DNA from 3 places in the Bacteroides luhongzhouii genome. Region 2 is predicted to be linked to each of the others. Evidence: riboswitches for the same ligand, from Rfam matches in the RefSeq annotation. Region 2 holds a riboswitch; each other region holds the start of a gene.

Region 1 (8,018 bases), 210 kb from region 2:
AGCTTCCCGTCACACGATCCGTTTGAGTATCTATAACAAAGACATCTGATCCGGTTCCATAATAATCCCCTCGCGAGCTAACATATATACGTCCATAACGATCCAACTTCATATGGTGAAGATTAATAGCTACATCAATTGTTTTAATAACCTGAAAAGTCTTCAAATCAATAACCGATACAGTCCGGTCATAATCAGGGAAACGATATCCGCCAGAATTGGCAACATAAAGTTTTCCATCCTTTATCACCATCTCTTCCGGTTGATAACCGACTACCACTTCACGGGTGATAGCTAAATTTGTCGTATCCACTTCAACCACTTTTCCCGGACGTGCATTGGGATCTATCCCAACAGGTCCCGCATACGAACTGACATACGCCTTTCCATTACTAAAAGTGATATAACGGCAATTAACCACATCTATTTGCCCCAAATGTTGTGCAGTTTCCACATCCATCACCTCTATAAAATTGGAACAATTGATTACAGCATACAACTTGTCTCCATAAATCTGCAAGTCATTTCCAACATCTCCCAGTTCCTTCACTACAGATGGATTCCGTTCAGCATAAATATTACGATGATACTTACCGGTAGTACTGTCATAAAAATCAAGTGTACACTTATTACTACCCATATTTCCTTCATTGAGAAGATACATTCCTTTAATATGAACACCCCCTAAAGGATCCTTGCCGATTTCTATCTCATCAGAAGGTAAAACCGGAAGTTCCCCCCGACAAGCCAGCAAACAAGCACTTGCTAATATTCCAAACAAGACGCGTGAAAGAATATTATTCACAATCATATAGTTAAGTTTAAAATGAATTTAAAGTTAGTTCCTGGCATCGGATAAGACCTCACCACTTCATATTGTTGATTAAAAATATTATTGACTTCCAAAGTCAACTTAAAATCATTCTTTTTCCAATTGAATTTCTTCGCTATAGACAAGTCACTTGTATACCAAGGAAGACGATAATTATCCGGAGTATTAGCCGAAACATCATAACGCTCACCTGTATATATAAAACTATAGTTCAGTTCCCATGATTTGTATTCAGCATTTAGTATAGCCGAGCCACTATGCCAAGGTATATACGATATTTGTCCTCCATATGTATCCTCATCCAACTTATCAGTAAAATCCTGTGCTTTCTGATAAGTATATGATAAGCGGCTGTCAAAGGTCCAATTATCACCTAATTTCCAGGCTCCTTGTAAAACAACATCCACTCCTTTAATTTCAACAAGCCCCAAATTAATCATTGTCCAACGAAAGAAATTATTGGTAGGAGTAGCTATTATTTTATTTTCCACTTCATTATAATATGCATCCAACTGAACATTCAAGGCTTGCAACCATGTTTCAGTAAATAACTTCTGATAAGTGAATCCAATATTATACTGATTTGTATATTCTGGTTTTAATTTTATATTTCCTATGAATGTATAATACAAATCATTTAAAGTCGGCATACGAAATATCCGCTTATAAAAGGTACGCAAATTAAAATCAATATTCTTGAAAGGTTTATAGGAAGCGATGGCGGTAGGAGTAAATTCCATTTTATTCCCAGCTGAAGTAGTATCCGAAGCAACGTTCTCATGCACGAAAGTTCCCAAGACACTGGCCTGAAACTTAAAACGATCAAAATGTAAAGAGGTAGCCGCCGCCACCAACGTCGTATTTCGCCGTGGATAAGGGAAATCAGTCAGATTGGCATTCAACTTATTCCACTGGTAGTCCACTGAAAGATTTATATCCCAAAAAGGAAGAATAGTGACTCTATTAGCCATTGACAAGTAAACCTCCTGTTGACGATATGTATTATTTACATACATAGTAGCCTCCTCTTTTCTGGGATCTGCCAAATAGTGTAAATAATCATATGCATATTTGGTATTCAACAACAGACTATATGCTTCACCAAAATCTTTCTTGAAAGAAGACTGAAGAAAGAAATTGGTATCCCATTGGCGATCTTCATGTGAAAAACGATTCCGCACAACAGCACCAGGATACCCACGTTCTGAATTATAAAAATAAGCTTTTGTGCGCCAGTAACCGCCTTTTATTTTACCATATAAACCACCTTCCGTGCGTAAAGCATTCACATCGCCATTACGGCGGACTGCCGTAGTATCGTACCCCCCAGCTACCGCATAAGTAAATTTATACTTTCCGGTGGTATACATATATTCAGTACTAAGTGACGCACTTACATTCTCACTTAGTTTCTGTTCCCAAAGTAGAGATGGATTGACAACGCCAAAGGAGCCTGTTTTAAAAGCAGCTTTTACATGATAAGCCTTATTCGCCTGAAAAACAGGCGTTCTCGACTGAAGATAAATAGAACCGGCAGAACCGAAATCTTTCGCTGGCTGGAAAATAGCACTTTTCTGCCCATTATATAAAGTAACGGCCTCCATATTATCCAAAGAAAAGCGTCCCAAATCAATCACTCCATTCTGTGCATTCCCCAATTCAATGCCATCATAGAACACTCCGACATGATTCGTCCCCATACTTCGGATATTTACGGTCTTCAATCCTCCTATTCCACCGTAATCTTTTACTTGTACTCCCGAAAAATAGCGTATGGCATCTGCAACCGAATGTACGGCTAATTTTTCTAACTTATCACCAGATAAAGACTGCACCGGAATCACTTCCTTATTAATTTTAGCAGTAATTACTACTTCATGAAGATGGTGTAAGCTATCCAGTTTACTTTGTGCTGATAGTAATAAAAACATGCTCAAAAAGCATCCTATCCAAAATACTCTAAAATGAATCTGCCTGAACATAATCCTCCTGTTTATTAATTTAAATAATAAACTTTCATAGAGTTACAGCAAGGATGCAATTTTCTACATACTCAAACCAATATACGTACTTCTCCCCCGTATAATGGAACATTCAAAAAGGCATATTTCTCCTTTCTGAAACTTCACATCAGCAATTAAAGATGTATTTTGAATTAAAAACTGCACTCTTCAAACTCTAATCCCAGAAAGCTTCAAGAATTCAACTTTGGCAGGTCTTCTGACTTACTCCATTTTCCTAACGCCCTTCCCATCTCTCCAAAGTGAGACAGTGGATTTGAGTATTGTAGGAAAACTTTTGGCGGAGCTTACAGCAGCGGGTCTGTTCAGGATTTACACCTGATTCCCTTTTCACCATTCTTCCGTAGCATCGGACGAATGACACCAAAATTTCTGCGGCAAAGATACATCAAATAGAAACAAATCAGAAGAAAATTCTAATGAAAATAAAAACAAACTAATAATTAGTCCTATCTTTGCCACTCGAAAGCATCCACTAATCTTTTTTCTAATTAAAATCTGTATAAAAGTGAAATCTCCAATCTCAACTATCGCTTTACTATGCCTCTTCTTTTTGGCAAGCTGTATATCCCGTAATAAAACATCTCTGGAAGCATTCAGCCAGGATATATATACTCCCGAATATGCTTCCGGATTTAAAATACTGGGGGCAGATAATGCAGCCAGTACACTGATTCAAGTCTCCAATCCGTGGCAAGGAGCACAAGACGTGAAAATGTCCTATTTCATTTCGCGCAATGGAGAGCAAGCACCTGCAGGCTTTAATGGTCCCGTCATTCCTGCCGGAGCCAGAAATATCGTATGTATGTCTTCTTCCTATATCGCCATGCTTGATGCACTGGGAGAACTCAAACGTATTGTCGGAGTATCCGGCATCAATTACGTGTCTAATCCCTGCATTCTCGCCCACAAAGATTCAATCAAAGATATGGGAGCGGAAATGAATTACGAGTTGTTGCTGGGATTAAAACCGGACGTCGTACTATTATATGGTATTGGTGATGCTCAAACAGCTGTTACAGATAAACTGAAAGAATTAGCCATACCTTATATATATATGGGAGAATATCTGGAAGAATCTCCACTAGGAAAAGCCGAGTGGATGGTTGTTCTTTCCGAATTGATTGACAACCGGAAGAAAGGGATTGAAGTGTTCCGGGAAATTCCGAAACGCTACCATGCTTTAAAAGCTCTTACCGACTCCATCAGCCAACACCCTACCGTCATGTTCAACACTCCGTGGAACGACAGTTGGGTAATGCCTTCCACCCAAAGCTACATGGCACAGTTGGTTGCAGACGCTGGTGCAGATTATATCTATAAGGAAAATAATTCCAACAGTTCAACTCCTATCGGCTTGGAAACAGCCTACGGACTGATACAAAAGGCAGATTATTGGATCAATGTAGGTTCGGTCACCACATTAGACGAATTAAAAGCTGTGAATCCTAAATTTGCAGATGCTAAAGCCGTCCGGGAAAAGACAGTCTACAACAATAACTTGCGACTGACATCAACAGGAGGCAATGACTATTGGGAATCGGCAGTTGTTCGTCCTGATGTGGTGTTACGTGATCTGATTCATATTTTCCATCCGGAACTCGTTTACGATTCACCTTATTATTACAGACACCTGAAATGAAACCATTCTGCAGACGTACCGCTCTATTATTCACCGCATTAGGAATAGTTGCCATCCTGTTACTATTAATAGATATAGCAACAGGAGATACTTTCATCCCTATATCAAAGATAGGAGCCGTACTCACCGGCGGCGAATGTGATGAAACCACCCGCAATATCGTTCTCTCCATCCGCTTTATCCGCGTCATAGTAGCGGCATTAATAGGTATAGCTCTTTCGGTAAGCGGTCTGCAAATGCAGACGGTCTTCCAGAATCCTTTGGCAGATCCTTACTTGTTGGGAGTGAGTTCCGGGGCGGGTCTTGGAGTGGCATTGTTTATACTAGGCGCCCCGCTTCTCGGTTGGACAGATTTTCCCTTTCTGCAATCAGTCGGTATTGTAGGTTCGGGGTGGATAGGGACTTCCGTCATCCTGTTGGGAGTAGCCATCATCAGTCGAAAAGTAAAGAATATATTAGGTGTACTGATTATGGGAGTCATGATAGGTTACGTAGCGGGAGCTATCATCCAGATATTACAATACCTAAGTTCTGCAGAACAACTGAAAATGTTCACACTCTGGTCTTTGGGGTCACTTAGTCACATCACGACAGGGCAATTAACGATTATAACACCAGTAATATGCATAGGATTGCTGCTATCCATCGCCTGTATCAAATCACTGAATCTGTTGTTGCTTGGTGAAAATTATGCACGCACCATGGGAATGAATGTCAAGCGTTCAAGAACGCTTATTTTTATATCTACAGCGTTACTGACAGGAACGGTCACAGCCTTTTGCGGTCCGGTAGGATTCATCGGGCTGGCTATCCCACATATCACACGGATCCTGTTTGACAACGCCGATCACCGGATATTGATGCCGGGTACGATGCTGACAGGGTTGATCGGGATGCTGATTTGTGACATCATAGCCAAGAAATTTCTGTTGCCGGTGAATTGTATCACTGCGCTATTGGGTGTCCCGGTTATTTTATGGGTAATAGGTAAAAACTTGCGTATATTCAAATGATTCAACTAAAAGATCTGACATTAGGATACGAACAACGTATATTGCTGGAGAAAGTTTCCACCCATATCACGGGTGGACAGCTTGTCGCACTGCTCGGACGGAATGGTACAGGAAAAAGCACGCTTCTCCGTGCCATCATGGGGCTGGAAACACCTAAAGCCGGAGAAATCATCCTGCATGGGAAAAACATCGCTTCACTGAAACCGGAGAAATTAGCCCGAAAGATTAGTTTTGTAACAACTGACAAAGTACGAATCGCCAACCTGCGTTGCAAAGATGTAGTCGCATTGGGACGTGCTCCTTATACCAACTGGATCGGACAGTTACAAGCGGAAGATGAGAAAAAAGTGGTTACTGCCATGCATCTGGTAGGAATGTCCGGTTATGCAGAAAAGACAATGGATAAGATGTCCGACGGAGAATGCCAACGAATCATGATAGCACGCGCACTTGCACAAGACACACCTATCATTCTACTTGATGAGCCTACTGCTTTTCTGGATTTACCTAATCGCTACGAACTCTGCCTACTACTGAAAAAGCTCGCGCAAACGGAAGGAAAGTGTATCCTGTTCTCCACACACGACCTAGATATTGCCCTGTCTCTCTGCGACACGATCATGCTGATTGACAACCCACAATTGTATAGTCTCCCCACAAATGAGATGATAACGAGCGGACATATAGAAAGACTGTTCCGGAACGAATCTGTGACATTTGATGCACAAGCTATGAAGATAATCATCAAATAAAAACAAAAGTTTACTTCAGACGGAGAAGGCAACTTCTCCGCCTAAAAAAACTCCACGTCATTGAGCAGGATTCGGGCGTAGATAGCGTCCTCCTCTCAATAATATTATGCTTTGGCTGTTTTCACTCCAAAAGCACAATAAGTCAAATAAAACACACAAGCTAAAGTGACAAAAACACCTCCAATAACACCTACTGTTCCAATCGCAAACCCAATAACTGGAGTAACGACTCCACCACCAGCAACAGCAGTAATCATCAAACCGGAAATTTGGTTTGCTTTTTCCGGCCTTGCCTGTAAAGCCATCGAATAAATGATAGAAAATACAGATGACGCAAAGAAACCGACAGCACCAATACAAATCAAATTTACCATATCGTTTTTCACAAAGGCCAAAATAAGCAAAGAGAAAATACAGGCAACAATATTCACACGAAAATATTTTATTTCAGCGATACGAGCCAACAAGAAAGCACCCAATAAAGCACCTACCGTACGACTTAAAAAATAAACTTGCGGAGCAAATTTCACTTGTTCTGTCGTCCAGTCAAAACGTTCTGCCATCAGCTTAGAACTGATGAAATTGGTGGCAACATCCACCCCCACAATAAAGAAGATACCCAAAAACAACAACAGAATCGTTTTATCCTTCAACAAAGAAAAAGTATCACTGATAGAAAGTTGCCGGGTTGCAGCATTGGAATCTTCCCGCTTAACAGGAGTAGCCATCAGCCAAACAGCGGATAACAACGTGATAAAGCCTAATATCGGGAAGCAATAATACCATTTGTCATCTCCAAAGTGAGCTACAGCCAACAATACAATCTCCGGCCCAACGAGAGAAGATACAGCTTTGATTACTTGTCCTGCCGTCAAACTACTGGTCAGTAAACGCTGACTGGTCACTACATTACTCAACAATGGATTCAGTGAAACCTGTAAAATAGCATTGCCAATTCCCAAAAGAGCATAAGCTATCATACAAGTCGCACTATTATAAACAATCAATGGTAATAACATACCCACCACCGTTATTCCCATACTGAGCAGGACCGTATTTTTACGTCCCCATTTGTTCATCTGATTTCCAATAGGAATACCCAAAAACAGGAACCAGATAAAGACTAACGAAGGAACAAATCCCGTCATCACGGGAGACCAGTTGAAAGTACGTTGAACATAATCGGACGAAATACCGACTATATCACAGAAGCCCATTACAAAGAACCCGAAAAGAACGGGAAGGGCGGCATAAATAGAGTTTTGTGTTTTCATGTTTAACTCACTATATTATAAAATGTAGAATCCCCGGTGCCATTGTCAAGCGACATCGGCACCGAGGAGAATTAGCTGTTTATTTAGAACAATGAGGCGGGTTCCCCACTCCCCATCGGTCACTCGGTTGATCCCCCATTGTGAGTTTCAACGTTCCACCTTTATAGAGTTCATCCCGATACATCCAACATTGTTCCAGCGGTTTACCGTTCAACGTAGCAGACTGTACATAATAGGCATCCGGTGTATTACCAGTCGTTTCAATCACAAACGTTTTTCCCGTCGCATTCATCGGACTAAGTTTGATTTCAATCTTATCAAACAGCGGACTGCCAATCTGGAAAGTCGGCCGTTCACAAGAACCACCCTGTACATCAAACAGCCCCATTGCTGCCATCACATACCAGGCTCCCAACTGTCCCTGATCTTCATCCTGACCGTAGCCATAACCATGCTCTCCGTTTGTTCCATAAAACTCATCACA
Region 2 (8,018 bases):
CATATAAGACGGGCTTACAAAGATTCTAAAGTATATCATAGAATCTATGTAAGCCCGTCTTTGTGAGAGGGTGCTTTGTGCACACCTTATCTGGTTGTTATAAAGGCATATTACCGTGCTTCTTAGGCGGATTTGTCTGCATCTTGTTTTCCGTCATTTCCAGTGCCTGAATCAGACGCTTGCGAGTCTGTCTCGGATAAATGATTTCGTCAATATATCCCAGTTCGGCAGCCTGATAGGGAGTGGCAAACTTCTCTTTGTAAGCTTCTAGCTCTTTGGTTTTTGTTGCTTCGTCAGCTTTACGGAAAAGGATGTTGATTGCTCCGTCTGCACCCATCACTGCGATTTCTGCGCTGGGATATGCGAAGTTCACGTCAGCTCCGGTCTGCTTGGAGTTCATTACGATATAAGCGCCACCGTAAGCTTTGCGGGTAATAACGGTCAGCTTGGGAACAGTAGCTTCTGCGAACGCATAAACTATTTTTGCACCGTGACGGATGATACCGTTGTTTTCCTGCGTATATCCCGGAAGGAACCCCGGAACATCTTCGAATGTAATCAATGGAATATTGAAACAGTCGCAGAAACGGATAAAACGACTTGCTTTGTCGCTGGCGTCGATATCAAGAACGCCGGCAAGATAAGCCGGCTGATTGGCTACGATACCTACCGAACGACCTGCCATGCGGGCAAAGCCGATGATGATATTCTTTGCAAAGTTCTGCATGACTTCGAAGAAATAACCGTTGTCTACCACACGTTCGATAATGTCTTTCATATCATACGGAACGTTCGGATCTACCGGAACGATCGTATCCAGAGAAGCGTCTTCGCGGTTGGTTTCGTCAGCGCAAGGTTGTTTCCTGGCTTCATCCATATTATTCTGCGGTAAGAAAGATAGCAGTTCACGGATGCTCATCAACAGTTCTTCTTCGGAGTTGCACATAAAATGCGTCACACCGCTCTTGCTGCTATGCGTCATTGCGCCACCCAGTTCTTCTTTGCTTACTTCTTCATGAATCACGGTTTTTACTACATCCGGACCAGTTACAAACATGTGACTTTTTTCTTTCACCATAAAGATGAAATCGGTAAGGGCGGGAGAGTAGCAAGCGCCTCCGGCACAAGGACCCAGAATGGCCGAAATCTGTGGAATCACACCGCTGGCCATTGTGTTCTGATAGAAAATATCCGCATAACCGGAAAGGCTTTCGATACCTTCCTGAATACGTGCGCCGCCCGAATCATTCAAAGCGATAATCGGGGCACCATTCTTCAACGCAAGTTGTTGTACTTTTACAATCTTTTTGGCATTGGAAGCAGACAGTGAACCGCCATATACGGTAAAGTCATATGCGTAAACAAATACCTGGCGACCGTCCACCTTTCCGTAACCTGAAACGATACCGTCTCCCGGAATTTTGTTTTTATCCATGCCGTAGTTCGTACAACGGTGAACCATTAGCTTGTCCAGTTCAACGAAAGTACCTTTATCGAGCAACATGTCGATACGTTCGCGAGCAGTCATTTTACCGCTTTCGTGTTGCTTCTCTATTTTATCAACGCCTCCACCAAGAGAAGCGATGCGGTCACGTTCCTCGAACGTGGCGTATGCTTTATTCATTTCTTCCATAATGCAATCCGTTCTTATATTATGCAATCGGTTCTAATGTTATTAATGTCTGGTCGCCGGTTATGTTATCACCTTCCTGAACCAGAATTTCTTTAATGCGGCAGTCTGAAGTCACTTTGTAGTTGCTTTGCATCTTCATGGCTTCGATAACGATAGCGGTATCTCCAGCTTTCATTTCCTGACCGGTTACCACAGGTATTTTCACTACTTTGCCCGGCATCGGAGAAATGATACAGTCATTCTGTTCTTCTTCCCCTTTCTTGCGCATACGCAGATATTTCGCTTGGCTGTCCACTATTTCTACATTGAAACTGCTATAATGCGTATTCACTTTATAACTTTTTCCGTTATCACGGCGAATCAGCTGTGCGTTCGAACTGCGTCCATCCATCAAGATGTTGCAAGTGCCGTTTTCTGCCATCACTACGTCTGCTTCAAACGTTTTTCCATCAATGGTGAGCACTACCTTATTATCTTCCTTGTTGACCAGTTCTATTTCGGCCACACGGTTTCCTATATGAATTTCCATAATTGAATTCTCTTTGTTAAAATTAGATTCTCAACACACCTTTATGCAATCCGAACTCTTTCCACTTGCTGATAGGGCGGTTGTCGGCAGCCATACCGCTGTTGTTCTCTTCGAGATTCATCAGATAGTCTATGTAGGCAGCGATCAGGGCAATATTTTCGGAGTGTTCGCTGGTGCGCATAATCCGTTGTTTCAGGTACTCGCCGTTCTTGGCAATGAACCCTGTGTCATAATGACCTTCTACAAAATCAGGTGTATCCATGATGGCACGCAGATAGCTGATGTTGTTTTTCACTCCGGTCAATTTATATTCGTGGAGAACACGGCGCATTCGCTCGATCGCATATTCGCGATTGGTAGCCCACACAATCAGTTTGCCGATCATCGGGTCATAGTAGATCGGGATTTCATATCCTTCGTATACATAGCTGTCAATACGCACACCGATACTGTTTGGCTCTGTAATCTGTTTGATGATACCCGGACTCGGCATGAAATTCATTTCAGTGTCTTCGGCACAGATACGACATTCGATAGCGTGTCCACGTTGTTGGATATTCTCTTGTTTCAGTTGAAGCACTTGTCCGTCGGCAACTTTAATTTGCTCTTTTACCAAATCTACTCCAATCACTTCTTCTGTAATCGGATGTTCCACCTGCAAGCGGGTGTTCATTTCAAGGAAATAATAGTTGCGGTGTTTATCAACAAGGAATTCGATAGTACCCGCACCGATGTAGTTCACAGCTTTAGCCGCCGCTACCGCTTTTTCACCCATGTCTTTTCGCAGTTCGGGAGTGACGAAAACCGAAGGAGTCTCTTCCACGATTTTCTGGTTACGGCGTTGCACGGAACATTCGCGTTCGCACAGATGAATGACGTTTCCATGCTTGTCACCAAGAATCTGGAACTCGATGTGATGAGGCTCTTCAACGAACTTCTCCAGGTAAACCGTGTCGTCACCAAAGGAAGACAATGATTCGCTCTTGGCAGTGGTATATGCTTCTTCCACTTCTTCGGCACTGTGGATGAGGCGCATTCCTTTTCCACCACCACCCATAGAAGCCTTCAGCATCACCGGATAACCGATTTTATTGCAAAGCTCTATTGCTTCTTCCACGCTTTTCAGGTTGTCTTGTGTGCCGGGAACTACGGGTACTCCCGCCTCAATCATTTTGATACGGGCAGCAATTTTATCTCCCATAGCTTCCATTGTTTCCGGATTGGGTCCGATAAAGATGATTCCTTCTTCCTGACATCGACGGGCGAAGGTGGCATTCTCGGACAAGAAGCCGTAACCCGGATGGATGGCGTCTGCATGAGCTGCTTTTGCCACTTCGATGATTTTTTCTATATTCAGATAACTCTCTTTGGATGCTGCCGGCCCTACGCAATAAGCTTCGTCTGCATAAAGCACGTGCTTCGCGGTCCGGTCTGCTTCGGAGAAGATAGCGATACTCGTTATCTCCATTTCCCGGCAGGAACGCATTACCCTTACGGCAATTTCACCGCGATTGGCTACTAAGATTTTTTTTATCATACTTTTTTCAATTAAGTACATACTTATTAATGTCTTCCCGTCTAATGGACATACTCCACCCGACGAAAAACAGTATTTTTTTGATTTGGGGCTTAACAAGTGATACTCTTTCTCCTAACCCACGAGGAGAGGGGCGTCTTACACAAAATGGCAGGTCTTCTGACTGACTCTTGTCTTATTTGCCTTCCCGAATAACATCAGTGGCGTTAAATTAGTTCAATTATAAGACATTGAACAGAGTTTCACAGCAGCGGGACTGTCCGGGATTTGCACCCGATTCCCTATTAATCATCGTCCGTTGGATACGGATTCTGAACCATTTCGGGGGGCAAAGATAAATAAATATTGAATAAGATGTTTCTTTTTTGCACGAAAGTTTCGATTTTGTGCAATGCTTGTCCTTAGTCCGGAAGATAAAGTGATAGGAACGAAGTATGATGCAGAGAAGTCTTTTCACCGTACAGAGAATATTCGCTTGGATATTGATAGTTGGTCGGGTAAATGCAAACGGGTTTGATTCTTTAATTAGTGTGTAACCTTGCTTCTTTTCTAAACCATCTTTCTCCTGATATTGTTAGGTTGATAATTATTAATTAAAAGGAGATTTCATTATGAAAGAAAAGAAAATAGCTCGTGAAGAAAGAAATCAGGAGAAGCTGGCTAACGGTGATTGGGTAATGGCAGAGTTTTACGCAACGTGGTGTCCTCACTGCCAACGCATGAAACCGGTTGTTGAAGAATTCAAGAAACTGATGGAAGGAACATTGGAAGTAGTGGAAGTGGACATCGACCAGGAACCTGCCCTTACTGATTTTTATACGGTGGAGTCAACCCCTACTTTTATTCTTTTTAGAAAAGGGGAACAGCTTTGGCGGCAATCCGGTGAATTACCTTTGGAAAGATTGGAAAGAGCAGTGAAAGGGTTCAAATCCTGAAAAATATTGTATCGCTTATTACAATGATATAAATAGCTGGTTTTATGCAGGTGCATTTCAGTATGGCATATATGAAGGAAAAGCAGAAAGTATTTTCTATCGAGGTACTTCTGTTTTTCTTTTTATAGCCTTTCCGTCGTCTTGATTATTGGTTTCTGTTTAACCTCAACTCGTACAGGCAAGCCTGTACTTCTTCAAGACTTCCGGTATGTTTTCCTTCATCATCAGACAGTTTGATGCATTCCCTCCATTCCTGATTGACATTCATCTTGCATTGCGTCAGTTTCATCACAATGTTCGAAGGTTCGAACCCGGTATCGTTGGTAAGGTTCGTGCCTATTCCGAAAGAGCAGCGGATTTTGTTTTTGCAGTATTCTTGAATATCCAATGCTTTTGTAAAGTCGAGCGCATTGCTGAATACGATGGTTTTGGTTGTCGCGTCAATTCCCAACTCTTTGTAACGGGCAACCAGCTTGTCGATAAACTCAAATTCATTACCGGAATCACAGCGCACACCGTCGAAAAGTTTTGCTTGTTTACGGCTAAGGTTACTAAGGAAGATGCCGGAAGTATAGGTGTCGGAAAGTGCGATACCCAAATCACCGTCATAAACATTCACCCAGTTTTCGAGTGCCATATAGTTGGCATGTTTATATCCGAACTGTGCTCCATGAAACATAAACCATTCATGAGGGTGAGTCCCCATCATTTTCATTCCATATTTCATTGCAAAGTTGCAGTTGGAAGTTCCGGTGCAATATTGTGCTGTCTCGTTCAGTTTTTTGATAACCGTTTCCTGCACATCAATAGAGAATCTTCTCCGTGTGCCGAACTCTGAAAAGCGGAGCTGGTGTTGGTTCGATAACTCTATTTTCTCCGACAGTTTGCAAAGAATCCCGTTCATGTCGGCTATATGACCGAAGAACCGGTTTTTGATTTCGGAGACAATGGCGAGCAAAGGTACTTCATATAAAGTCACTTTATAAAGCAAGTCAGTTACTTCGATGTGGAGGTGACAGGTTTCATCCAGATGAATATCAATCTTATTCGGGTCGAAACGAAAAGAAGACAACCATTCCCAGTAGATTCTCGGAAGGAATCTGCAATTTTTCGTCATGTATTCCAACTCCTCTTCCGTGAATCTCAGCTGACTAAGATTCTTGATCTCTGTCTTGAGTGTTTCCAGAAAAGCTTCGGTATATTTTGTCTCATTCCGGTCATTGAAACTAAAAGTACCCATTGCATAAGGAAACAGTTTGATATAAGCGTACGAGGTGGTAAACTTATAGAGGTCTGTATCTAGTAGTGTTTTAACAATCATGACGTTCGTTCTTTTCTATTAATAACGTTGTAAAGTTAGTATTTGTTGAACGAAATAATAGTCTCCCGACTGATAATTATTCCATTTTTTGGATCGATTTATGCCTGACTCTCTGATATTATCATTAAATTCGCCGTAATTATGTATTAAATAAAAGATGTTTGGTGTGAAAAAAGCTTTGGTATATAGCTGCGTATTACTGTTGTTATCATGTGGTGGAAAAAACGGAGGAACTTCGCAGTCTTCTTCCACAAATCAGGAAACACAGGAAAACGCTTTAGGCGAAAAAACTACTGCTATTTCCGAAGTTTTCTCTATGGATTTTTATAAAGGAAGTGATTGGATTATTCCCGATGCACTTTCCGAATCATTGCTAAAAGAACCGGAAGCATCTTCTTTGAAGGTCTATGACTCCGACAGTATTTGCCGGAAACAAGTAGATGGCGTGGAACGTTGTTTTTACAAGGGCTCATTGATGAACGGTGCTTATAAGCACTTTTATTTTCGCTCGACTGATTCTTTTGTGTCGGAACCCTATTATTCGGTAGTTGTTTATAAAGACGGAATAAAGAACGATACAGTGTGTCATTACAGCATCCCCTTTATTCTGTGGAAAGTCCGGCCTTTTTCTTGTTGTAGATGAAAATCCGTATGAGGGGGAGTGTTATGTCCGCATCTACAAGATGCTTCCCGAAGGACGTTTGGGGGAGGTTGCCGCACTTAATCGGGGAGGAGGGGACTATTACGAAGTTGATTTGGACGATTTTACTTGGGTGGGTGAAAGTTCATTCATTGCAAATAGAAAGACACTGGAAGAAGAACTTCAATGTGACTTTTATGGAGGATGCTCAGACAGTTGCCTGGAAGAGTACAGGAAGTATGGCTATCTGCAAATCGACGAAGACGGCTGGGGGTATGTGCGTGTCGATCTTCGTCCGGATGCTTTGCAGACTAAGCAGGAGCTTCCGTCTTCACTAGAAGCTATTAACGAAATGAATGCATGGGTAAAGTCATTGTGAAACCCAGAAACAATGGAAAATCATGCATCCACTCTTCCCCCTTTTCGATAGATATTTTAAGATCATTACTGTCTATTCTACTAATTCTCGGTTGCATCCGCTATTGATAAATAGCGAAAGAAGCCATATTCCCATTATTGTCATTTTATTCATTGTATTAAAGTTATGTTCTATGATAACGCTACTGTCGGGTTATGAGCAGTCAGGCCACCATCTACGACGATTGTTTGTCCCGTGATGTACCTTGCATCGTTCGAAGCTAGAAAAGCGATGGCAGCTGCGACGTCTTCCGGTTCTCCTAAATAAGGAGTGGCACATTGGCCGAGGAAGATGTTGCGTACATCTTCATTCAGGTTATTCAATGCCGCGGGGGTAAGTACCAATCCCGGGGCTACGGCATTGCAGCGGATATTTTTCTTTCCCATTTGGGTAGCGATGTATTTCGTCAGGTTGATGACGCCCGCTTTGCTGGCACCATATAATGTACCGTTAGCATCAGCAGTAAGTCCGCTTATGGAAGCTACGTTGACAATGTTTCCGCCGCCATTGGTAGTCATGATAGGGATGACCTGTTGAGAAAGGTACATGGTACAGCAGAGATTCAGGTGGAATGCCTCGTCAAAGTAATTGATATCCAGCTTCTCGATATTAAGGTCACGTTTGGGATCGGTTCCTCCTACATTATTAATCAGTACATCTATTCGTTGATATTCATTCATAGAAAAATCAATCAGCTCTTTGCAACTCTGGAGTTCGGTGGCGGAAAAATAGACATGGCGCACGTCGGCCCCTGCATGAGTAAGTTCGTTGGCAAGCTGTTCCGCCTTTTTTTCAGAATGGTCAGCAATGACTACTTTGCCCCCTTCGGAGACAATGCGGCGTGTGGTTGCTTCGCCAATACCACCGGCAGCACCGGTGATGACAACTACTTTATTTTCGAATCTGTTCATATATTGGGAATTTGATAGTTACCTTCTATTAGAAACAGATGACAGAGGAATTTGTTAGACCTCATAAACTCTCTTTAATAAGATAAGGTGTCCG
Region 3 (8,018 bases), 390 kb from region 2:
TCCATTGTTTGATTTGATATAGTCTATTTCGGCTATTTTACCATCGATCTGAAATTCATACCGATGTTTATCTTCGTTGTCTATTAATTTATAATCTTCTGCCATAATTTAGCGTATTAAGTTCGATTATAACATAAACACGTTTGGAACACTTTTGTTTTATGCGAACAATTATTCTTGTTAATGGAGAAAGTATTGCCTGTTCATACCGACTGTTCCGATTCCTTTCTGTTTTTAATGAGATAATTTATTTAGTGCAATAATAATTTTATTTAGCTCACTGGTTGATCGGAACAATCACTTCCTCAACTGATGTTTATTATTACTTTTCTAAGTTTATAATCTTTCTAATTGAACTGTGAAATGTCTCATTAAAGGTGCTTCCCAAGCGATGCGCACTCCATGGGTTATGCTTTCTCTGCGTTCATATACGTTTTTGAGAGCGGCAGCTATTACGTTCATATGATTGTCTGTATATACTCTGCGGGGAATGGCGAGGCGGAGTAAATCAAGACCGTTAAAACGATTTTCATGGGTCACCGGATCGCGGTCGGCAAGGATATAACCGATCTCGCATCCACGGATGCCGGCTTCCAGATAAAGTTCTATGGTCAGCGTCTGTGCCGGGAATTCTTCTTTGGGAACGTGTGACAGTACTTTAGGCGCATCAATGAAGATGGCGTGGCCTCCGGCCGGTCGTTGGTAAGGAATTCCGTATTCATCCAGTTTCTTTGCCAGGTATTCCACTTGTTTGATACGTGTTTCGAGATTGTCGAATTCGGTGTTTTCATCCAGGCCGATGGCAAGGGCGTTCATATCTCGTCCGTTCATTCCTCCATAGGTGAGATAGCCTTCGTATTGTACGCAGAAACCTTTTGCGCCTTCGTACCAGTCTGCACGTCGTGTGGCAATAAATCCACCCATATTGACGATTCCATCTTTCTTGGCACTCATTGTCATACCATCGGCTAGAGAGAACATTTCCCGTGTGATTTCTTTGATGGTTTTGTCTTGATAACCTTCTTCGCGCATCTTGATGAAATAGGCGTTTTCGGCAAAGCGTGCAGAGTCGAAAAGTACAGGTTTGCCGTATTTGTCAGCGATGGCACGTACTTCATGCAGGTTTTGCATGGACACAGGTTGTCCTCCGGCTGTATTGTTGGTGATGGTTACGATGATAAAAGGAATTCGTTCTGCATATTCTGTCAGGGCTTTCTGCAATTTATCAGGGTCTACATTTCCTTTGAACGGGATTTCCAGTTGAGTTTGTTTGGCAGCGTCGATGGTACAGTCTAATGCGATGGCATGACGTCCTTCGATGTGCCCTTTGGTGGTATCAAAGTGTGAGTTGCCAGGTACAATGTCTCCTTCATGCACGAGATAAGAGAAAAGCACGTTTTCTGCGGCACGTCCTTGATGGGTAGGTATGATATATTCGAATCCTGTCAGTTTCGTAATCATCTCTTTCAACTTAAAGAAGGAGGTTGCTCCGGCGTAGCTTTCATCGCCTAGCATCATTCCCGCCCATTGACGGTCGCTCATCGCTCCGGTTCCGGAATCGGTGATGAGATCGATATAAACTTGTTCTGACTTGAGTTGAAAGACATTATAATGTGCTTCTTTAATCCATTGCTCGCGTTCTTCACGTGTGCTTTTCCGGATGGGTTCTACCATCTTTATTTTCCATGATTCAGCAAAAGGTAATTCCATTGTCGTAGATTTAATAGTTTTGAACGACGAATGTAGCTAAAATTTGTGTGATTAGCAAATATATAGTGTCTTTTTGTTAGTGAAAGTTATTGGAATTACTTCTCTATGGGCTGGTAATATACCAAAATGTAGTGGGTAGATAGAAAGAGAGCCGGATTTCTTAAAAAAATATCCGGCTCTTTAAAATTATGCGGTCGATTGATGTCAATCCCGATCAAGCAAACAGTTGGTTATTTAGTCTTCGATAGTAATACCGTCAAGACAGAAATAGGTTGGGGTCATTGCACCCCACTGGTTTTCTTTGGTAGTCTTGATATTGAATTTCAATCCCTCAGTTTCGCCTAATGAAGTTAGGTCTACCCATTTCCATGTAGTTACAAATTGGGTTCCTTCACCTAAAGTGCACTCTACACTTTGAGTTTTATCCATATTATAGATGATGATTTTGAAAGAATCTGTATTTCCAAATTTATCTTTTCCTTCGAATATAGAACTACCTTCCTTCATACTATTGTAAGCATAGACACAGTTTGTTAAATATAGTCCTTTTACTCTATAGGATTCCAATTTGTTCGAGTTGTCGTGGTCTCTGAAACGGATTGCGGCTTCTTTATCAGAATTTTCTCCAATTTTATATCCGGCAGCTCCCACGATAACGTATGTATTATTGATTACTCCTTTTTTAGTGATAGCGCGATAATCATAAGTTGCGAAGTCTGGGCAATCTTTTTCTGTACAATTTGTAAATGCAAAACTATCTGAATAGAAACCGTATGTTGAAGATACACAGTCAAATTCAAAGATTCCACTAGCGTCTGTTAATAGATTATATTTGTAGTTAGTTGTCCCCCAGTCGCTACTAACAGACCATGAATCATCCGGATTTTCTTGATCGCCCATATCAAGTGTATGAGTTTCGTAATTGGGCAGGCTAAGCACGTATGTTTTTGTATCGTCATCATCGCTACAGCCACAAAATACAAATACTGATAACAGTAATAATAAAGATAATTTCTTCATGTTCTTTTCTGATTTTAGTTATTAATTAATTATTGATTATTTCTTGAAATGTAAGTTCTCGATCGTTGTGACTTCGGTTGATATTTCACCCATTTGTCCTGCATCCTGATTGACTGCGGTCATAATCTTCACGAAGTCGATTTGATCCAAGTCTGCCGGACTGCCATTGCTATCCACAGCCCAATCTATCTTGAAATTACTTCCTTCCTTGCTGTTAGGATGGTTGTCTGCATATCCCCACGGATAGCAATATCCTACCCATAATCCATTCTCCAAAACGGCATTATCTTTTAGACGTGTTCCCTGAAATGTGATTTCATCACTTTCTATCCAAAGTGGATAATATGATTCCTGGTTATGGAAGCTGTTACGGAAGATATATCCTTCGTTGCCTTGATTGTCTTTCCAAAAAACTTTTAGGTTGGCAGGATTCGGACGGTGATAGGTTATTTCATATCCGCGTGTTTCTGTGTCTTTCCCGTATTCGCTTCCTTTCAATTCATACCACTCATCATCAGGCTTTCCATTACCATTTACATCTTTGGATACAAATACGATCCCCGGTTCGGCACTTCCGCCCAATGCTCCTGTTCCGGTTTTGGAGTTATAGTAAGCATTGCCTTTTATCTTGAAGTCATATTCTCCTGTTACATTCGGAATGGATTGTGGGAACCCTAAAACAATGTAACCGCCGAATCCTCCCAATGTAAGGAGTGATTTTTGCTGGATTCTGCGGGTTGCTTCTTCTAGTATATCATCATAAGTAAAGCCCTCCTTATATGCTGAAGTGGTAGTGTTGATAAACTGTCCGGGAGCTGGGCGATATTCCCATACTTTATTGGCGAAAGCCAGAGGGTTTTCTTTCTCATCATCGTTGTCATCAATATCGCTTTGTGAGGCTTTGTCACTGAATGCGATTGTATTCGGGTTAAGTCCGATGTTGTTCAGACGGAACAGGAGTTGTCCTTGTTGGTTGAAACAAAGTAGGTCACCGTAAGTGGTGTAATCACGGGCTTCGGTGATATATACATTGTTGCTGTAAGGGTTGATGTTGATACCGTAAGGTGTCTTTATTACAGTTCCATCGGTTATGAAATTCTCACGGATTGTTTCTTCTGTTTTCAGATTGAACATCTTGATAGAAGAAGTCTGTGTGGTATAGTTGTAATTGTATAGGTAGGCTATGTCTCCGTCGATGGCGAAGTTTTGCACTTTCTCGTTAGATTGAGTAACCTTGTTTGTCCGGCAATCTATCTTGACGAAGTTATAATCGCCGGCTTCTACATCTTCGCCACGGGTGGCTACATAAACGGTTTCGTCCGGACCTGCTGCTATTTTACCGGGATTCGGGCCTACTGTTAGTTTGCTACTTTCTTTAAATGTGGCAATATCGACAACAGATACCGTGTTGTCTACACCCAGTCCTGATGAATAGTCCAACCCGCCGGAATTGGAAATATATAACTTTTCGTTTTGTACACAAATACCGTCGGGGTTGCGTCCCACTGATGTGATAGCTTCTATGGATAGGGAGGTGGTGTCTATACGTGCAACGGTTCCATCGTATGAACATACGTATGCCTTTTCTTTGTGAAAAGCGATGTAGCGTGGCTGCCGGGAACTTCCGTTTTCTGCCAACATCTGAATCTGTTTCAATGAGCTTCCCGTACGAAAGTCTATCACTTCTATCGTACTGGAGATATTGACTATCACATATATCTTGCTTCCATAAATAGCCATATCGTTGGCTGTATCTCCTAATCCCCGGCGGTTGACTGCTTTGAAATAGTCACGAACCATTTGCTGGTTGCCGAAAGAAAAACGTGCCAGCGAGCTATTGTTCTGATTGAACAGTCCTTCGCATAATACATATAATTCGGCGGTACCCGTTTCTGTCGGATCGCCTATAATGCCTGATGTGAAGGGCTTGTCCTCCATATCATCACATGCCACAAATAAGATTATGAATGACAGCCAGCACGAGAATATATATATTAGTTTCCTTTTCACGTCAATATCTTACCTTTATAATAGTTAATATCTTATTTTTATTGTAGCCCTTACGGATCGTCCGGGCATTGGGAAGTATTTCACAATCTCGTAATTCTTGTCCATCAGGTTCAATACTTCCACGCTGAGAGAGGTCGTGATTTTTCTGATCTGAAAATCACGGCTTGCAGAAATGCTGTGGTCGCTATAGCTATCCAATCTGTTTTCGGCAATGTTTTGTCCTAATGCATAGCGTTTTCCGGAAAAAAGGAATGAATAAGACAGATTGATCCACGGTGTTTCGACGCCTGCCTGTCCCGAAGCGGAGACGCGGGGAGTGTAAGCTATTTGATGTTTGTATGTCGATTCATACGTGCTTGGATCGGGTGGGGTAACGTCTAATGCTCGTTGGTATGTGTAGTTACCCGAGAGGTTGATGCGGATTTTTTCCCAGGGTTGGAGGGAGAGACTTCCTGTAGCATCAATGCCTTTGATGTCAACTTCACCCAGGTTTTTCATGCTCCATACGGCAAGGTTCTTGGTAGGATAAGCGATGATTTTATCTGTAACCTTATTATAATAAGCATCGACGGTTGCTGACAAATAGGGTAGGAATGGGCATACATTCTTGCTGTATGTCAGTCCGATGTTGTATTGTTTGGCTTTTTCCGGTTTTAGTTGGGTATTGCCTACTTCTTCGTAATATAAGTCGTTGAAACTTGCCAGGCGGAAAATATCTTTATAGAAGAAGCGTACACGGAATTCTTCATGATGAAAAGGTTTGAATGCGGCACTTACGTAAGGGGTTAGTTTACGGTGATTGCCGGCACTGCCGCCTTTCTTTACATCTTCATTGATAACGGTTGCCAATGCGGATGCGGAGATTGTTAACCAGTCATTCACGTATTTGCCGGCGAATGCCGTTAGCCATGAATAGCGCGTGGGATGTACAAAGTTGTTTAGATCGGCGTTCATGGTGTTGATGCTTCCGTCGGTGGAAAGAGAGAATGAGAGGTTGCTCAACAGTCTGTATAGTACAGAAGCGGAAAGGTAATATTCCTGCTGATAATAGCTGTTTTCCGTTTTCTTTAAAGAGTTCTTGGTATCGGGGTCCAGATAACGTTGATAGCTCCAATTCCACTTGGCAGAGGTTTGGAACACCCATTGCTGACTGAATTCTTTCTTGTATTGACTTTGTATGAAAGTGTTTTTATCCCACAAGTGTTGTGTGGAATGGTCGTTATAGAAGGTTGTAGCTTTGGGTAGTCCCCGGGAGGACTGGAAGTAGTAGGCTTTCAACCGCCATTGTTCTTTATCGGAGAAGTTGCCGTAGAGTCCGGCTTCAGCACGGAACGTCTGTACGTCTGTATTTTTCCGTTTCTCACGTGAGGACAGATCTCCTTCTGCACTTCCATAGCGCAGGGTATATGGATAATGTCCGTCAGAGGACATCCATTCGCCACTGACTGACATGCTCCATGTTTTATTGAATTGTTGTTCCAGCAGGAGGGAGGGATTGACTAATCCCCAAGAACCTGTTTTGAAAGCTCCTGCTACGTTGGTCTTTTTGTCCTTCGTGAATAGTGGGGTAAGTGTCTGGATATTCAGTATGCCTGCTGCTGCAAAGAAGCGGGCAGGTTGGAAGATATTATCGCTTTGTCCGTTGTTTAGAGAAAGTCTGTCAACATTATCGAGCGAGAAGCGACCTATATCAATTTGGCCTGTTTGGCAATCGGTCAGGGTAATTCCGTCATAGCCGACAGCGGTATGTTGGGCTCCCAGGCTTCGTATGGATACTGTTTTCAGTCCGCCGATGCCTCCGTAATCTTTTACAGTCACTCCGGCAAAGTGTTTCACCGCGTCGGAGACTTGCAGGGCGTGCAGGTTTTTCAGGGCGTCTTTGGAGAATACTTGCAGGGGAGCGGTTGAGCGTATTTCGCGGGTTTGATAGAGGTCTGATACTGTTATTTCGGGAATAGAATATGTATGTGTCGTATCTACCTTTTGCTGTTGTGCAAAAAGTGGTATGGATAAGAATTGGCAGCTGAATACTGCAAAGATCACTTTATTAAATGTTCTTTTTTTCATTTATTCCTTTTTCAGTCTGTTGTTGTTTATAAGTGTCCGGGCGAAATCCCTTCGACCGGACACGCATAAATAAACTTGGCAGAGTTTATTCGTTTTAACACACTTTCTCTGAATCAGAGTGATGAATGAAATGATAGACGACTTGTCCGGTTCATTAGACTCAACGCTTTTTCCTCGAAAGCAGTGAAACTTATTTGCATGGTAGGTCTTCTGACTTATTCCTGTTACAAACGCCTTCCCGGATTGGTCTCCAGTGGCAATGAGTGAATTGCTTGTAACTTGTATGGAACTTACAGCAGCGGGACTGTTCAGGACTTGCACCTGATTCCCTTTTAATTGCTTCCCCCGCATGGGAGTCGCAAACCAATGCGCGACAAAGATAGGGAGTTTATTTGTTTTTTCCAAAGGGATGTTCTTTTTCTTTCGTCTTGATACGAAAGAGAAAGAACCAAAAAGAAAGGATCAAGGCTGCGTTTTTTCAGCTACTCCGGTGCTTCCTCCGGCTAAAGGGCAGAAACTCGCTACGCTCAAACAGTCTGCCCTTTTTGACGCCGAAGAAAACACCTGCGCTTGACGCTGAAAAAACGAGGCCGGGGAGGCGTGTGGGGTGGGTGTGAGGTGGGGGGAGGTAGGTTGGTTGTTGGTGGGGGAGATTCTTTGGGGAAATGGTGACGCTATCCGGCGTAAATAGTGACGGTATATGGCAAGGATACCGTTAGTATCTTGAGCATATACCGTCACTATCTTTTCTATGTTAATCAAGCGGCCTATGTTGGCTTATATGCTGTATGTCAACAGGGATTTCTTGTGTATGTTTATTTATTGCTTTTCATTAGCAGGTATTCTTCAACAGCTTGTGCGGTGGCGTCTTTTAAGAGCACAGTTTTTTCCTTGTTGAGAAGGTAGAGGGTGGGGATTGCTTTCAAGTCGTATAGTTGTTGTTCTTTGATGGCGAGTTTCTTGTCGTATCCGTTGATCCATTCTTTGGGGAATTCATTCAGGTGTTTTCGCCATTCGTCCAGTTCTTCGTCAGGATAGACGGAGAGGACTGTTAGTTTCTTTTGTTCCAGAAGTTGGTTGATGATAGGGGCGTTTTTCAGAGCGTCTATCGTTTCTGTGCAGGCATGGCAACCTGGGTTGTTGATGAATAGCAGGATGTAATCCGTTTGTTGTTGGTAGAGGGAACCTTGCGCGCCGGAGGCCAGCGTGTA

Evidence for each region. Region 2 has a riboswitch for cobalamin ahead of accC (acetyl-CoA carboxylase biotin carboxylase subunit). Riboswitches for the same ligand answer to the same signal wherever they lie in the genome.
Region 1: linked by a shared signal. The riboswitch ahead of GD631_RS21640 (TonB-dependent receptor) and the one ahead of accC (acetyl-CoA carboxylase biotin carboxylase subunit) in region 2 are both predicted to bind cobalamin.
Region 3: linked by a shared signal. The riboswitch ahead of GD631_RS19270 (TonB-dependent receptor plug domain-containing protein) and the one ahead of accC (acetyl-CoA carboxylase biotin carboxylase subunit) in region 2 are both predicted to bind cobalamin.

Annotation. Positions count from the first base shown of each region.
Region 1 covers NZ_CP059973.1:5,655,673-5,663,690, forward strand. The annotation lists gene GD631_RS21635 (DUF5074 domain-containing protein) at 1-811, opposite strand, end outside; gene GD631_RS21640 (TonB-dependent receptor) at 808-2,814, opposite strand; cobalamin riboswitch at 3,026-3,236, opposite strand; gene GD631_RS21645 (ABC transporter substrate-binding protein) at 3,362-4,495, shown strand; gene GD631_RS21650 (FecCD family ABC transporter permease) at 4,492-5,508, shown strand; gene GD631_RS21655 (ABC transporter ATP-binding protein) at 5,505-6,260, shown strand; gene GD631_RS21660 (MFS transporter) at 6,365-7,534, opposite strand; gene GD631_RS21665 (GH92 family glycosyl hydrolase) at 7,614-8,018, opposite strand, start outside.
Region 2 covers NZ_CP059973.1:5,443,244-5,451,261, reverse strand. The annotation lists gene GD631_RS20860 (acyl-CoA carboxylase subunit beta) at 98-1,633, opposite strand; gene GD631_RS20855 (acyl-CoA carboxylase biotin carboxyl carrier protein subunit) at 1,653-2,162, opposite strand; gene accC (acetyl-CoA carboxylase biotin carboxylase subunit) at 2,185-3,699, opposite strand; cobalamin riboswitch at 3,832-4,035, opposite strand; gene GD631_RS20845 (thioredoxin family protein) at 4,311-4,634, shown strand; gene pncB (nicotinate phosphoribosyltransferase) at 4,780-5,955, opposite strand; gene GD631_RS22250 (hypothetical protein) at 6,122-6,598, shown strand; gene GD631_RS22245 (hypothetical protein) at 6,639-6,974, shown strand; gene hdhA (7alpha-hydroxysteroid dehydrogenase) at 7,145-7,924, opposite strand.
Region 3 covers NZ_CP059973.1:5,054,713-5,062,730, reverse strand. The annotation lists gene GD631_RS19290 (GNAT family N-acetyltransferase) at 1-105, opposite strand, end outside; gene tnaA (tryptophanase TnaA) at 337-1,710, opposite strand; gene GD631_RS19280 (DUF4465 domain-containing protein) at 1,945-2,730, opposite strand; gene GD631_RS19275 (YncE family protein) at 2,767-4,740, opposite strand; gene GD631_RS19270 (TonB-dependent receptor plug domain-containing protein) at 4,765-6,807, opposite strand; cobalamin riboswitch at 6,991-7,191, opposite strand; gene GD631_RS19265 (DUF5106 domain-containing protein) at 7,623-8,018, opposite strand, start outside.